DNA from 2 places in the Streptomyces sp. NPDC098789 genome. Region 2 is predicted to be linked to the other one. Evidence: riboswitches for the same ligand, from Rfam matches in the RefSeq annotation. Region 2 holds a riboswitch; the other holds the start of a gene.

Region 1 (7,076 bases), on a different contig from region 2:
CGACCACGTCCTCGGTGCGACCGTTGACGGTGTGGGTGGCGCCCAGCCCCTTGGCCTGTTCGAGCTTGCGGTCGTCCAGGTCCACGGCGATGATCCGGCCCGCACCGGCGAGCCGGGCGCCGGCGACGGCCGCGTTGCCCACTCCCCCGCAGCCGATGACGGCCACCGAGTCGCCGCGGCCGACGTTGCCCGTGTTGAGGGCCGCGCCGAGGCCCGCCATCACCCCGCAGCCCAGCAGTCCGGCGGCGGCGGCCGAGGCGGCCGGGTCGACCTTGGTGCACTGTCCGGCGGCGACCAGGGTCTTCTCGGCGAAGGCGCCGATGCCCAGGGCCGGGGAGAGCGGGGTGCCGTCCTCCAGGGTCATGGACTGGGTCGCGTTGTGCGTGTCGAAGCAGTACCACGGGCGTCCGCGCTTGCAGGCGCGGCAATTACCGCACACCGCACGCCAGTTGAGGATGACGAAATCGCCGGGTGCGACGTCGGTGACGTCGGGGCCGACGGCCTCGACCACACCCGCCGCCTCGTGGCCGAGGAGGAAGGGGAACTCGTCGTTGATGCCGCCCTCGCGGTAGTGCAGGTCGGTGTGGCAGACCCCGCAGGCCTGGACCTTGACGAGGGCCTCGCCGGGTCCCGGGTCGGGCACGAGGATCGTCGCCATCTCCACCGGTGCGCCCTTGCTCCGTGCGATGACCCCTCGTACGCGATGCGTCACGTCGTACCCCGTTCTCGTGTGATCCGTGCCGTACCGCGAACGTACACGGCGGGGCATGCGCGGGTGGCCCGGTGCGGGAGTTGTGTCACGTTTCCGGCCGCGCCGACGGCGCGAGCTCCGGCGGTACGGCCTCGCGCAGCGCGGCGGCGAAGGCGGCCACGGCCGGGTGCGCCGCGGCCCCGCTCCGGAAGGCGATCTTCGTGCGCCGCTCCATCGGCAGCCGGGTGAGGCGCACCCCGGGCACCCTCGGCGCACCCGCTTCCGCCCCCGCCCCCGGCGCGGCGGATCCGGCCACGCCGAGCTGCGGTACGACGGCCACCCCCTGCCCCGCCGCGACCAGGGCGAGCACGGTCGCGAACTCGTCCACGCGGTGGCGCTCCCGCGGACTGAACCCGGCGGCCTGGCAGGCGCGCACGGTCATGGCGTGGCAGAGGGTTCCCGGGGTCGCGGTGATCCAGGGCGCGTCGCGGTGGGCGCGCAGCGCGACGCCCTGGCCGAGGGCGAGGTCCGGGGCCGCGGAGCCGGGCGGCGGGGTCGGCTCCGCGAGGTACATCGCCTCCCGACACAGCGGCTCGGTCTCCAGGCCCGGTTCGACGGGCGCGGGCACGAAGTCGTACTCGTGGACCAGCGCCACGTCCAGGTCACCGGCCCGCAGGGCGTGCGCGACGGCGGCGGGGTCGGTTTCGGACACCATCGCCTCCAGGGCCGGATGGCGCCGGGCGAGGGTGACGAGGGCGGCGGGGACGATGGCCCGGGTCGCGGTCGGGAAGGCGCCGACCCGCAGGGCTCCCGCCAGCCCGTCGCGGGCCTCGGCGAGGTCCGCCTCGGCCCGTTCCAGGCGCTCCAGCACCGCTTCCGCGTGCCCGACCAGGTGCTGGCCGGCGGGGGTGAGCCGGACCCGGCGGCCGGTGCGCTCCAGGAGCGGCAGGCCCGCCTCGCGTTCGAGGACGGAGAGCTGTTGGGAGACGGCCGAGGGGCTGAAGGCCAGCGCCTCGGCGACGGCGGCGATGGTGCCGCGGCGGGCGAGTTCGCGCAGCAGGCGCAGGCGGCGTACGTCGAGCATCGGCTCAGCTTACGGGTTGGGACGGAAATGCGAACTGGACCCGGGGCTCGGGGGCGGGCCACCCTCGACCCATGGCGCAGAACACCACACAGGACACGGCCCGGAGCGACACCTCCGCGCTCCCCACCCTCCCGACCCTCCCGACTCTCCCCACTCCTCCCCCGCTCCCCGGCCTCCACGGGCTGGAGGGGCTGCACGTCCCGCTCGTCACCCCCTTCGACGCGTCCGGCGCGGTCGCCCTGGACGCCCTGGAGTCGCTCGCCCACGAGGTGCTCGCGGCGGGCGCCACCGGCATCACCGCCCTCGGCACCACCGGCGAGACCGCCTCCCTCGACGCGGCGGAGCGGGACGCGGTGACCGAGGTGTGCGCACGGGTCTGCCGCGAGCGCGGGGCGTTCCTGAGCGTCGGCGCGGGGGGCAGCAGCACGCGGGCGAGCGAGGTCGCGCTGGCGGGGCTGCGGCGGTGGCCCGAGGTGGGGGCCGCGCTGGTGACCGTGCCGTCCTTCGTGCGGCCCTCGGCGGCGGGGGTGCTGGCGCACTTCGAGCGGCTCGCGGAGGTCGCTCCCGTACCGCTGGTCGTCTACCACATCCCCTACCGGACCGGTCAGCCGCTGGACGCCGGGGCGCTGCGGGCCCTCGGGGCGCTGCCCGGGGTCGCGGGGGTCAAGTACGCGGTGGGCGGCATCGACCAGGACACGGTGGAGCTGCTGGGCGAGCTGCCGGACGGGTTCACGGTCCTGGCGGGCGACGACGCCTACGCCTCGCCGCTGCTCGCCCTCGGGGCGGGCGGCGCGATCCTGGCCTCGGCGCATCTGGCCACGGAGCGTTTCGCCGCGCTCGTGCGGGCCTGGCGGACGGGCGACGTGTCCGGCGCGCGGGCACTGGGGCACGCCCTGGCCCGGCTGTCGGCGGCGGTGTTCGCCGAGCCGAATCCGGTGGTCCTGAAGGGGGTGCTGCACGCGCAGGGGCGCATTCCGACCCCCGACGTGCGGCTGCCGCTGCTGCCCGCCGGCGCCGCCTCGGTGCGGGAGACGCTGCGCAGGCTGGAAGAGCTGGCGGAGCTGACGGAGCTGGCGGAAGGGGCGGAACCGGAGCGGCTGGCGGACCGCACCGCGTAGGCGGGCTCGCACCCCCGCAAGAAATCCCCAAGAAGCATGAATGGGCGATTTGCCCTTGAATGCCGTACGGGCCGCTCGCCGGTGACGTCAGTCACGCGGGAGCGGCCTTCGCGGCCACCCCCGCGGGGGTAGCGGAAGGCTGGATTCCGGGCGCCGCAAAGAAATGCGGGATTTCCCGACCCGCCGGGACGAGATCAATTTCCCGGCCGTTTCCGATATGCCGATCACTGCGCGGAATTCAAGCCCTTGTTCCACTCCTCTTCTCTCCTCTACGGTCACCGCAATCCGGGTGGAACGCCGAATCCTGCCGCTACCCGGGAACCCATCCCACTCATGTACGGCAGGAGCGGGGGAACCAGGTAGGCCGCTGGTCCGGACTCAGAGTCCGGCCCGGCTCGGGGTGAAGTCGCACCGCTGACACGCACGTCCTCGTCATGCCTCGGGCATGACCGCGGGCGAGCCGCGTCACGGTGCGGCCGGACAGCTCCCGTCCGAACCCGACAGCTCACCTCGCAGGCGACGGAGAGGAATTCGCCATGTCCGCATCGGGCAAGCACCGCCGTCCCAAGACCAGCCCCCTCGCCCGCCTCCTCGCCGTCGCGGGTACCGGCGGCATGGCACTCGCCCTCCCCCTGATCAGCGCCTCCGGCGCCGATGCCGCACAGCCGGCCGCCGCCCCGGCCGCGGCCCCCGCCGTCGCGGCGCCCGTCGCCGCCACCGCTCCCGCGCTCTCCGTGCGGGCCGCGGCGTCCACCACCTATTCCGTGGTCGCGGGCGACACCCTTTCCACGATCGCCCAATCGCATTCCGTGAGCGGCGGCTGGAAGAAGCTCTACGCGGACAACCGTGCGGCGATCGGCAACGACCCGTCGGTGATCCGGCCGGGGACCGAGCTGACGCTCGGCGGCGCGGCGAAGGCGGTTTCCGCCAAGGCTGGTTCGGCGACGAAGACCGCAACGACCCCGGCGGCCGGGCGCGATGCGGGGGCCACCCCCGCACGGGCCGACCGTTCCGTGCGGGCCACGACCCTGTACGCCAACAACCTCGACGGCTGGATCCGGCAGTCGCTGGACATCATGGCCCAGCACGGAATTCCGGGGACCTACGACGGAATTCGCCGCAACGTCCTGCGCGAGTCCTCGGGCAATCCCCTCGCCATCAACAACTGGGACTCCAACGCCGCGGCGGGCATCCCCTCGAAGGGCCTCCTCCAGGTCATCGACCCCACCTTCCGGGCGTACCACGTGCCCGGTACCGCGACCGACTCCTACGACCCGGTCGCGAACATCACCGCCGCCTGCAACTACGCCGCCGACCGCTACGGATCGATCGACAACGTGAACGGCGCCTACTGAGCGGACCAGGACGCGGCCACCAACGACCGCCGCGCGGCGTGCAGATGGGTGGCCGCGGCCAACCAGGCCCACGCGTAGCGGTCGGCGCCGGGATCGAGGAGACGACCGAAGACGTCCCGGGGCCGCCGGTCGGCCTCGGCGGCCAGCGCGGCGGCCAGCTCCTCGGCCCCCGCGAAGCCGGCCCGACGCAGCGGCCCCCGGCCGCCGTTCGGCGCGAACTCACCGCGGGCCGCCTCCGCCACCGCGCGACGGCCCCCCGCGACCCCGGATTCCAACAGCCGCCGCACCCGCCACAGCGGTGACCCGCCCAGCGCGTCCGCCGCCGGCTCCCGGTCCCCTACGTCGGCCGGTTCGGGTGCGTCGGCCCCGGCCGGGAGGTGGGACCCCTGGAGCAGGTCGTAGCCGAGGTCGGCCCGGCCCAGCCACTGCGGTGGCAGCCGCAGGGTGTACGCCGACCCCGGCACCGGACCGACGGCCAGCGGGCGCAGGGTCGCGCTCCGGTCCGGGTCGGGGCGGCCGAGCACGCGCAGCGCCAGCCCGGGGCGGTCGGCCAGGCGGCGGAGGTTCGCGGTGTGCGCCAGGTCCGGATGCGGGTGGGCGGGGACCAGGGCGATCAGCGGCGCGTCGGGACGTACCGCGCCGTCGGACGACAGCTCCCGGACCAGCAGCCGGTCGCCGGCCGCGGCCACCACCAGCACGTCGCACCCGAGCAGGCCCGGGTCGGCGGCCGGGTCGGCCAGGAGCCGCGCCACGGCCTCGGCCGCCGGGCGGGCGAAGAGCGCGGCGGCCGGTCCCTCGCTCCAGTCGATCCCGCGCAGCGGCGTCGCCCGCACGCCCCGGCCCGACCCGAGACGGCCGTCGGCGGACACGGTCGCCCCGACCACGTGCAGTGCGCCCCGGGCCAGGCCGGCGTGGTCGAGGACGGCGCCGCCGAGGGACACGGAGGCGCTCGCGGCGCCCCGGGCCCGGCCGATCCCGCCGGGGCGGACGTCGGCGAGGGTGAACCGGTCGCCATCGGCGTCGACGAGGTGCGTGACCACCCCCGCGTGTCCGGTGGCCGAGAGGACGGGCTCCCGGCAGAGTCCGTACACGCGCAGGCTGCCGCCGGACCGGTAGGCGCGCCGGGAGCCTCCGGGGGACGGGAGCGCCGCGGTGTGCAACAGCTCGCGGAAGGCCTCCGTCAGCTCGGTCAGCCGCTGGGCGGCGCTGCGGTCACGGGCGGCGCGCAGCCCGCGGACCACCCGGAGGGCGGCCGCCTCGGCGTGCGGCAGGCCCGCCAGGCGCGCGGTGTGCGCGGCCCGCAGCAGCTCGGCCTGTACGACGGCGCCGCCCGCGGGCACTCCCGCCGCCAGCGCGGCGGCGGCAGCCTCCCACAGGGCCGCGGCGGCGACCACCTGCTCAGGGGACGGGGAAGGGGACGGTGGCGGTGGCGCGCCGTCGGTCGCGGGCTCCGGGTCGGATGCCGGCTCGGGCTCCGGGTCGGCGGCCAGGTCGGCCGCCGGGTCGGTCCCCGGTGGCTCCGCGATCGGGGACACCGCGAGGACGGCGGTGCGGTGGAGGCAGCGGGGGCTCAGGAGGCAGCTGCATACGGCCTGTTCGGGGGCGGTGATCGCACCCGAGGGGCCGGGGCGCAGGGTGACCAGGGCGTCCTCGCCGAAGCGGTGGGTGACCTCCCCGTCGGCCGCCACGACGGCCGGTGGATCGCCCGCCGCGCAGGCCTCGATGGTGGCGTCGAGCTTCTTGCGCAGCCGCGCGGAAAGCCCGCCGACGGCCTCGGCCAACAGCTCCGGAGCCACCGGAGGGAGCGCGGGTACACGTACGGGTGCGGTCACGGGAATCACGCGCGCTCTCCACGGAGGCGGTCGCCGACCCAGCGGGCCAGGGCGAGGGGGCTGAGGGCGGCCACCGGCATTCCGGCGGCGACGAGTTGCTGCGCGACCGGGACGCTGTAGCGGGGCGCACCGGTGTCGTCGAGGGCTGCGCAGCCCAGCAGTCGGGCACCCGAGTCGGCCAGTGCGCGGACCTCGCCGAGCAGCCCGCCGAGCGCGTGGCCCTCCTCGAAGTCGCTGACCACGACGACCAGCGTCCGGCTCGGCACCGTGATCAGGGACCGCGCGTGCGCCAGCCCCGCCGCGATGTGCGTACCGCCGCCGACCCGTACTTCGAGCAGGAGGGACAGCGGGTCCTCGACCCGGCCCGTGAGGTCGACCACTTCCGTGGAGAAGGCCAGGAAGTGGGTCGAGAGGGTGGGGACCCCCGCCAGGACCGCGGCGGTCAGGGCGGACCACACGACCGAGGCCTCCATCGAGCCGGAGACGTCGACGACGAGGATCAGCCGCCAGTCGGCCTCGCGGCCGACCCGGGTGCTGAACACCGGTCGTCGCGGCACGACGACCAGGCGGCCGTCGTCCGTCCGGCGGGTGTGCGCGAGGTTGGCCCGCAGGGTCCGGGGCAGGTCGAGCACTCCGCCGGGGCGGCGGGTGGGGCGCGGGGTGGACAGCCCCGAGAGGGCGGGGCGCAGCCGGGTGGCCAGTTCCCGGCGCAGTTCGTCGACCAGCCGCTTGACCAGGGGGCGCAGCCGGGCGAGTTGCTGCTCGGGCAGTCCCCCGGCGAGGGCGAGCACCGAGGCGAGCAGCTCCACGGAGGGGCGTACGGAGGCGGGGTCGAGCTGGGTCAGTACGTCGGTGCGGCCCGCTCCGGCGGCCTCGGCGAGCACTTCTTCCCGTACGTCGGCCCCGAACAGGGCTTCCAGTTCCTCGGCCCACTCGCGGGCCGTGGGGAAGGACGCCTCCCGGCCGCCGCCGGACCCGCCCCCGTCGAGGTCGCCC
Region 2 (7,076 bases):
AGCTGGTCGGCCGCGCCGGGCTCGTCGATGTCGTCGAACTCGGGCACGCGGCCGGGGTCGGCGGTGTCCCGGCGCCAGTGCGCGTAGCGGACGGCCTCGGCGAGTGCGCGCACCGCGCGCTCGGCCGCCGGGTACGCGGGCACCCGCCCCCTCCCCTCCGCGGCCGGCCGGCCCCGCTCAAGCGCCGCGGGGGCTGAGGTATTCGCCTCAAACGCCGGCGAGGCTGGAAAAACCCCCGCAGCGCCGAATCCAGCCCCGCCGGCGCTTGAGGCGAGGACCTCAGCCTCCACGGCGCTGATTCCAGCCCCGCCGGCGTTTGAGGCGAAGACCTCAGCCCCGCCGGCGCTTGAGGCGGACGGGGCAGCCCCGCCGGCGCTCGACGCGAGGGGGGCAGCCTCCGCGGCGGTCGAGCGGGCGGCGGACGGGGGCGCCGGCCGCAGGCTCGTGGCCGCGGACAACGCCTCGGCCAACGCCCCCAGCTCCACGTGCACCACGGCCACCGGCTTGCCCGGAACCTCCCGCACCGCCTCCCGGATCGCCACCGCGAGCCCGTCCGTCAGGTCCTGGCGCCCGACGGCCGGGATCGCGGTGACGATCACCGCGTCGTTCGCGTCGGCGGCGAGCGCCGCCACCAGCGCCGCCCGGAAGTCCTCCGGGGTCGCCTCCGTCGTGAGGTCCAGCTGGGGCCACGGGCGCAGCCCTTCGGTCAGGCAGGCGTCGTACGTCAGGACGCCCAACGATTCGGAGTTCCCGAGGATCGCCACCCGCGGCCCGCCCGGCAGCGGCTGCGACCCGAGCAGCAGGCCCACGTCCACCAGCTCGGTCACCGTGTCCACCCGGATCACCCCGGCCTGGCGCAGCAGCGCCGAGACGGTGGCGTCGGGCAGCCGGGTGCCGGGCACCGCGTGGCCCGCCGGGGTGACCCCGCTGTGCCGGCCGCCCTTGGCCACGACCACCGGCTTCACGGCCGCCGTGCGCCGGGCGATGCGGGTGAACTTGCGCGGGTTGCCGAGGGTTTCCAGGTACATCAGGGCGACGTCGGTGGCCGGGTCGTCGTACCAGTACTGGAGGATGTCGTTGCCCGAGACGTCCGCCCGGTTGCCCGCCGAGACGAAGGAGGACAGGCTCTCGCCGCGCCGCAGCAGCCCGGCGAGGAGGGCGATGCCGATGGCTCCGGACTGGGTGAACAGGCCGATCCGGCCGACCTCGGGGGTCGGCGCGGGGGCCAGCGAGGCGTTGAGCCGGACCTCCGGCGCGGTGTTGATCACGCCGAAGGCGTTGGGGCCGACGATCCGCATGCCGTAGGTGCGCGCCTGGCGCACCAGCTCGCGCTGGCGCTCCAGCCCCACGGGCCCGCTCTCGCCGTAACCCGCGGAGAGCACCACCAGTCCCTGCACCCCGTGCTCGCCGCAGTCCGCGACCGCTTCGGGGACCTGTTCGGCGGGGACCGCCAGCACCGCGAGGTCGACGGGCCCGCCGATGGAGCCGAGGGTGCGGTACGCCCGTACGCCGAGCAGGGTGTCGGAGGTCACGGCCCGGTTGATCGCGTAGAGCGGTCCGTCGAAGCCGCTGTCGCGGAGGTTGCGCAGGGCGGCGGCGCCCACGCCGGTACCGGTGCGGCTGGCGCCGACGACGGCGACGGAGCGGGGGGCGAGCAGGCGCTGGACGGAGCGGGCCTCGGCACGCTGTTCGCGGGCGCGCTGGACGGCGAGCGACTCCGCGGTCGGTTCGAGGTCGAGGGTGAGGTGGACCGAGCCGTCCTCGAAGGAGCGTTTCTGCTCGTAGCCGACCTCTTTGAAGACCTTGATCATCTTGACGTTGGCGGGCAGCACCTCGGCGGCGAAGCGGCGGATCCCGCGCTCGCGCGCGACCGCCCCGATGTGTTCGAGGAGGGCCGAGGCGACGCCGCGGCCCTGGTGGGCGTCCTGGACGAGGAAGGCGACCTCGGCCTCGTCGGCGGGCCCGGAGGCGGGGCGGCCGTCGGAGCCGATCCGGTCGAAGCGGACGGTCCCGATGAACTCGCCGCCGATCGTGGCCGCGAGGCCGACCCGGTCCACGTAGTCGTGGTGGGTGAAGCGGTGCACGTCCTTGGCGGACAGGCGGGGGTGGGGGGCGAAGAACCGGTAGTACTTCGACTCGTCCGAGACCTGCTCGTAGAAGCTGACCAGGCGGTCCGCGTCCTCGGTGGTGATGGGCCGGATCCGGGCGGTGCCGCCGTCGCGCAGCACGACGTCCGCTTCCCAGTGGGCCGGGTACGAGGGGTCCGACGCGGTGGTCATGGGGCCACCCTAGGGCCTGTCCCGGACGGACGGGGGGCGGGCGGCGGGCGGGCCGGCGCCGGGGGTGCGCCGAGGGTCGGCCGGGGGGTGCGCCGAGGGCGCATCGGCCGGGCCGGGTGTGCGCGGCGCATTAGGCGGGCCGGGGCAAATCAGTGCAAGCTGGGGAGGGTCGAACGGCAGGCTGATTGGGGTCGAAGGTCGGCCGGAGCATTCGGAGTGCCGTGAGAGACTGGTCTAGACAACCGTAAGAACCTGAAGGGCATCACCATGGCAGAGCGCCGCGTCAACGTCGGCTGGGCCGAGGGCCTGCACGCTCGTCCCGCCTCGATCTTCGTCCGGGCGACGACCGCTTCCGGCGTCCCGGTGACGATCTCCAAGGCCGACGGCAACCCGGTCAACGCCGCGTCCATGCTCGCGGTTCTGGGCCTGGGCGCCCAGGGCGGCGAGGAGATCATCCTCGCGTCCGACGCCGAGGGTGCGGACGCCGCGCTCGACCGCCTGGCGAAGCTGGTCGCCGAGGGTCTCGAGGAGCTCCCCGAGACCGTCTGACCCCCGGGTCCGACCCCACGCACCACACACGGCGGAGCCGTGGCCCCCGCATTCCGGGAGCCACGGCTCCGCTGCTTTTCCGCAGGGTGCGGAATTCTCCGTACCGGAAATAGCGGGCGGTAATCGACCGCAGGAATATCCTCACCGCCCTTCCTATACGGGAATTGTTAAAGCCGGCCGCTCGCCGTGTTTACGGCAGGTTGCGAAGTCCTCACGCGCAGCCGGTGCGCCCCCGCCGCCCGACCGGCGTGCGCCGCGGTGAGCGCACGCGCCCGCTCCGCGTCGCCGCGCGCCACCGCGTCCACGATCGCACCGTGCTCCGCCCAGGAGTCCACGGGCCGCGCCGCGACGTCCACGGCGTACATCCAAGTGATCTTGTGCCGCATCTGGGTCAGCAGCGCGATCAGCCCGGGGCTGTCGGAGGCCTGGGTGAGCGTCTCGTGGAACCACCCCCCGAGCGCCCGCAGATCCTCCCCCTGCCCCCTCCTGGCCCGTTCCTGGCCCAGCCTGACCAGCCCGCGCAGCACCTTGAGGTGCGCCTCGCTGCGCCGCCGGGCGGCCCGGGCCGCCGCGAGGGGCTCCAGCAGCGTCCGGACCTCCAGGAGGTCGGCCGCCTCCTGCGCGGTCGGCTCGGCCACGCAGGCGCCCGCGTGCCGGCGCGTGGTGACGAAGCCCTCGGACTCCAGGGTGCGCAGGGCCTCGCGGACAGGGACGCGGGAGACTCCGTAGCGGCGGGCGAGCAGCTCCTCGGTGAGCCGTGCGCCCGGGCCGAAGACCCCGGAGACGATGTCGTCGCGGATCGCCGTACATACCGCGTGCGCGGGAATTCGCAAGACCGGACCTCCACCGAATGCCGTTTCCGCAGATTCCATTTCGCGACTCTATTGCAACACGCGATATTTTCCGAGGACGGGCGGAAATGAGCGGCCGGTGGACGATCCCCGTCGCGCGCGCCGCCGCACGACACGAAGGCCCCGGCTCGGGGAGCCGGGGCCTTCGGGGAGCTGCTGTGCGGGCGGGGTCAGATCGCGACGCCGCGGGCCCGCAGGTAGGTCAGCGGGTTGATGTCCGAGCCGTAGGACGGGCCGGTGCGGGCCTCGAAGTGCAGGTGCGCGCCGCTGACGTTGCCGGTGTCGCCCGACAGGCCGATCTGCTGCCCGGCGGTGACCTGCTCGCCGGCCGAGACGCTCAGGCTGGAGAGGTGCGCGTACTGGGTGTACGTACCGTCGTTGTGCTTGATGACGATGTTGTTGCCGTACGCGCCGCCGTTGCCGGCCTCGACGATGACGCCCGCACCCACGGCGCGGACGACGTTGCCGACGCCCGCGTGGAAGTCGATGCCGGTGTGGCTGCCGGAGGACCACATGCTGCCGCCCGCACCGTACTGGGTGCTGACGTACGAGCCCTCGATCGGCATCACGAAGGTGTTGAGGCGCTTGCGCTCCTCTTCACGGTCCGCGCGCTCCTTGGCCTCGCGCTCGGCCTTCGCCTTCGCCTCGGCCAGGCGGCGGGCCTCGGAGGCCTTCGTCTTGGCCTCGGCCTCGGCCTGCGCCTTGAGGGCGGCGGTGTCGGCGGCGTTGCGCTGGGCGTCGGCCTGCGCCTCGATGTCGCCGGCGAGGTCGTCGGCGACGACGACGGCCTTCATGCCGGAGTCCTGGGGAATGCTGCTGCTGTGGTTGTCCGCGGCGAAGGCCGGGGCAGCGAGGGAGGCCGCGACGCCGGTGGCGGCGAGGGCGGCTATACCGGCGACGCCTGCGGTCTTCCGGCTCAGACGGCTGGAACCACGGTGCTTGCCGGAGGAGGCACGACTGCTGCCGAACGCCATGAAGGGGTTGATCCTTTCCTTCCCTCTCGCCTACCGGGTTAGCTGACGGGTTCGGAGCAGGAAGGTCTCCTACGGGCCCCCTCTTACGAGGTGGTCCGATTCACCCCAGGGACTGTGGGTCCCCGGCTCCCCAGGCTCGCGCCTGACGGGGACTCGGCGATCGCTGTCCGGTGCCGCGAGTGCGGCTGTGACAACTGACGGACAGCACGGCCGACGCTAGGCGGATCATCAGGCAATCACCAAACACACGAGCCCCATTGTTACCTACGTCACGCGACATAGAAGCAACCTCTCCACCAAACGGACAAAAGGGGTTCCGGTGGACGAGCCACCGAAACCCCTTGCGGGACGCCGTCAGTTCACGTCCCGTTCGTCCCCTTCGGCCTGTTAGGCCCCTGCGAACTCAGTTGGCGACGACGCTCACGTCGCCGATGCCGAGCGCGCGCACCGGTGCCTCGATCTGGGCGGCGTCACCGACCAGCACCGTGACGAGCCGGTCCACCGGGAAGGCGTTGACGACGGCCGAGGTGGCCTCCACCGTGCCCGTCTCGGCCAGCCGCGCGTACAACTGCGCCTGGTAGTCGTCCGGCAGCTCCTGCTCGACCTGGTCGGCCAGGGTGCCGGCGACGGACGCGGCCGTCTCGAACTTGAGCGGCGCCACGCCCACCAGGTTCTGCACCGCCACGTCGCGCTCGGCGTCGGTCAGTCCGCCCTCGGCGAGGGTGCGCAGCACCTTCCAGAGGTCGTCCAGCGCGGGACCCGTGTTCGGGGTGTCCACCGAACCGCTGATGGCGAGCATCGACGCGCCGGTGCCGTCCGCGGTCGACCGCAGCACCTGCCCGAAGGCGCGCACGCCGTAGGTGTAGCCCTTCTCCTCGCGCAGGACCTTGTCCAGACGGGAGGTCAGGGTGCCGCCCAGGCAGTACGTGCCCAACACCTGGGCCGCCCAGACCCGGTCGTGCCGGTCCCCGCCGATCCGCCCGATCAGCAGCTGCGTCTGGACCGCGCCCGGCCGGTCCACGATGACCACGCGGCCGGTGTCGTCCGCGGTGATCGCGGGCACCGGGAGCGGCTCGGCGGCGGTGCCCGTCCAGGTGCCCAGGGTGTCCGCCAGGACGGCGTCGAGGTCGATGCCGGTCAGGTCGCCGACCACCACCGCGGTGGCCGTCGCCGGGCGCACGTGGGCCTCGTAGAAGGCGCGCACGGCCGCCGCGTCGATCCGGGCCACCGTCTCCTCGGTGCCCTGGCGCGGGCGGGACATCCGCAGCGTGGCCGGGAACAGCTCATGGGAGAGCTGCTTGGCGGCCCGGCGCTGCGGGTTGGCCAGCTCGTGCGGGATCTCGTCGAGCCGGTTGCGCACCAGGCGGTCGACCTCGCTGTCCGCGAAGGCGGGGGCGCGCAGCGCCTCGGCGAGCAGCGACAGGGCCTTGGCCAGCCGGGAGGCCGGGACCTCCAGGGAGACCCGGATGCCGGGGTGGTCGGCGTGCGCGTCGAGGGTGGCGCCGCAGCGCTCCAGCTCGGCCGCGAACTCCTCGGCGGAGTGCTTGTCGGTGCCCTCGGAGAACGCGCGGGCCATCAGGGTGGCCACGCCGTCCAGGCCGGCCGGTTCGGCGTCCAGCGGGGCCGCGAGGTTGATCTCGACGGCCACCACCTGCTGGCCGGGGCGGTGGCACCGCAGCACGGTCAGGCCGGTGGCCAGCGCGCCGCGCTCGGGGGCCGGGAAGGCCCACGGCTGTGCCTCGCCGGGCTGCGGCTGGGGGTGGAAGGTCATCGTGACGGCTGCGGTGTCGCTCACTGCTCCGCCCCTTCGGTCTCGTCGTTCTCGGCGGCTTCCTCGGCGTCTTCGGCCGCGAGCGGCTCGTAGACGAGCACCGCGCGGTTGTCCGGGCGCAGTCGGGCCGCGGCCACGGCCTGCACCTCCTCGGCGGTGATGTCGAGGACGCGGCCGACGGCGGTGAGCGCCAGCTGCGGGTCGCCGAAGAGCACCGCGAAGCGGCACAGTTCGTCGGCGCGGCCGGCCACCGTGCTCAGCCGGTCCAGCCATTCGCGCTCCAGCTGGGCCTGCGCGCGCTCCATCTCCTCGGCCGTCGGGCCCTCGGCGGCGAACCGCGCGAGCTCCTCGTCGACGGCGGCCTCGATGTCGGGCACCTCGACCCCGCCGGAGGTCTTGACGTCCAGCCAGCCGAGCGAGGGGGCGCCGGCCAGGCGCAGCATGCCGAATCCGGCCGCCACGGCGCTCTGGTCGCGGCGGACCAGGCGGTTGTGCAGCCGGGAGGACTCGCCGCCGCCCAGGATGGTCAGGGCCACGTCGGCCGCGTCGCAGTCGCGGGTGCCGTCGTGCGGGAGGCGGTAGGCGGCCATCAGCGCGCGGGCCGGGACCTGCTCGACGATCTCCTCGCGCAGCTGGCCGCCCATGGTGTCGG

The links. Region 2 has a riboswitch for cyclic di-AMP ahead of ACIQWR_RS30725 (M23 family metallopeptidase). Riboswitches for the same ligand answer to the same signal wherever they lie in the genome.
Region 1: linked by a shared signal. The riboswitch ahead of ACIQWR_RS11820 (transglycosylase SLT domain-containing protein) and the one ahead of ACIQWR_RS30725 (M23 family metallopeptidase) in region 2 are both predicted to bind cyclic di-AMP.

Annotation. Positions count from the first base shown of each region.
Region 1 covers NZ_JBIWAJ010000004.1:381,460-388,535, forward strand. The annotation lists gene ACIQWR_RS11805 (S-(hydroxymethyl)mycothiol dehydrogenase) at 1-712, opposite strand, end outside; gene ACIQWR_RS11810 (LysR substrate-binding domain-containing protein) at 798-1,775, opposite strand; gene ACIQWR_RS11815 (dihydrodipicolinate synthase family protein) at 1,847-2,893, shown strand; cyclic di-AMP (ydaO/yuaA leader) riboswitch at 3,179-3,425, shown strand; gene ACIQWR_RS11820 (transglycosylase SLT domain-containing protein) at 3,430-4,248, shown strand; gene ACIQWR_RS11825 (hypothetical protein) at 4,242-6,089, opposite strand; gene ACIQWR_RS11830 (DUF5682 family protein) at 6,086-7,076, opposite strand, start outside.
Region 2 covers NZ_JBIWAJ010000018.1:32,783-39,858, forward strand. The annotation lists gene ACIQWR_RS30710 (GNAT family N-acetyltransferase) at 1-2,279, opposite strand, end outside; gene ACIQWR_RS30715 (HPr family phosphocarrier protein) at 2,547-2,828, shown strand; gene ACIQWR_RS30720 (GntR family transcriptional regulator) at 2,996-3,661, opposite strand; gene ACIQWR_RS30725 (M23 family metallopeptidase) at 3,850-4,653, opposite strand; cyclic di-AMP (ydaO/yuaA leader) riboswitch at 4,666-4,822, opposite strand; gene ACIQWR_RS30730 (M16 family metallopeptidase) at 5,057-6,424, opposite strand; gene ACIQWR_RS30735 (pitrilysin family protein) at 6,445-7,076, opposite strand, start outside.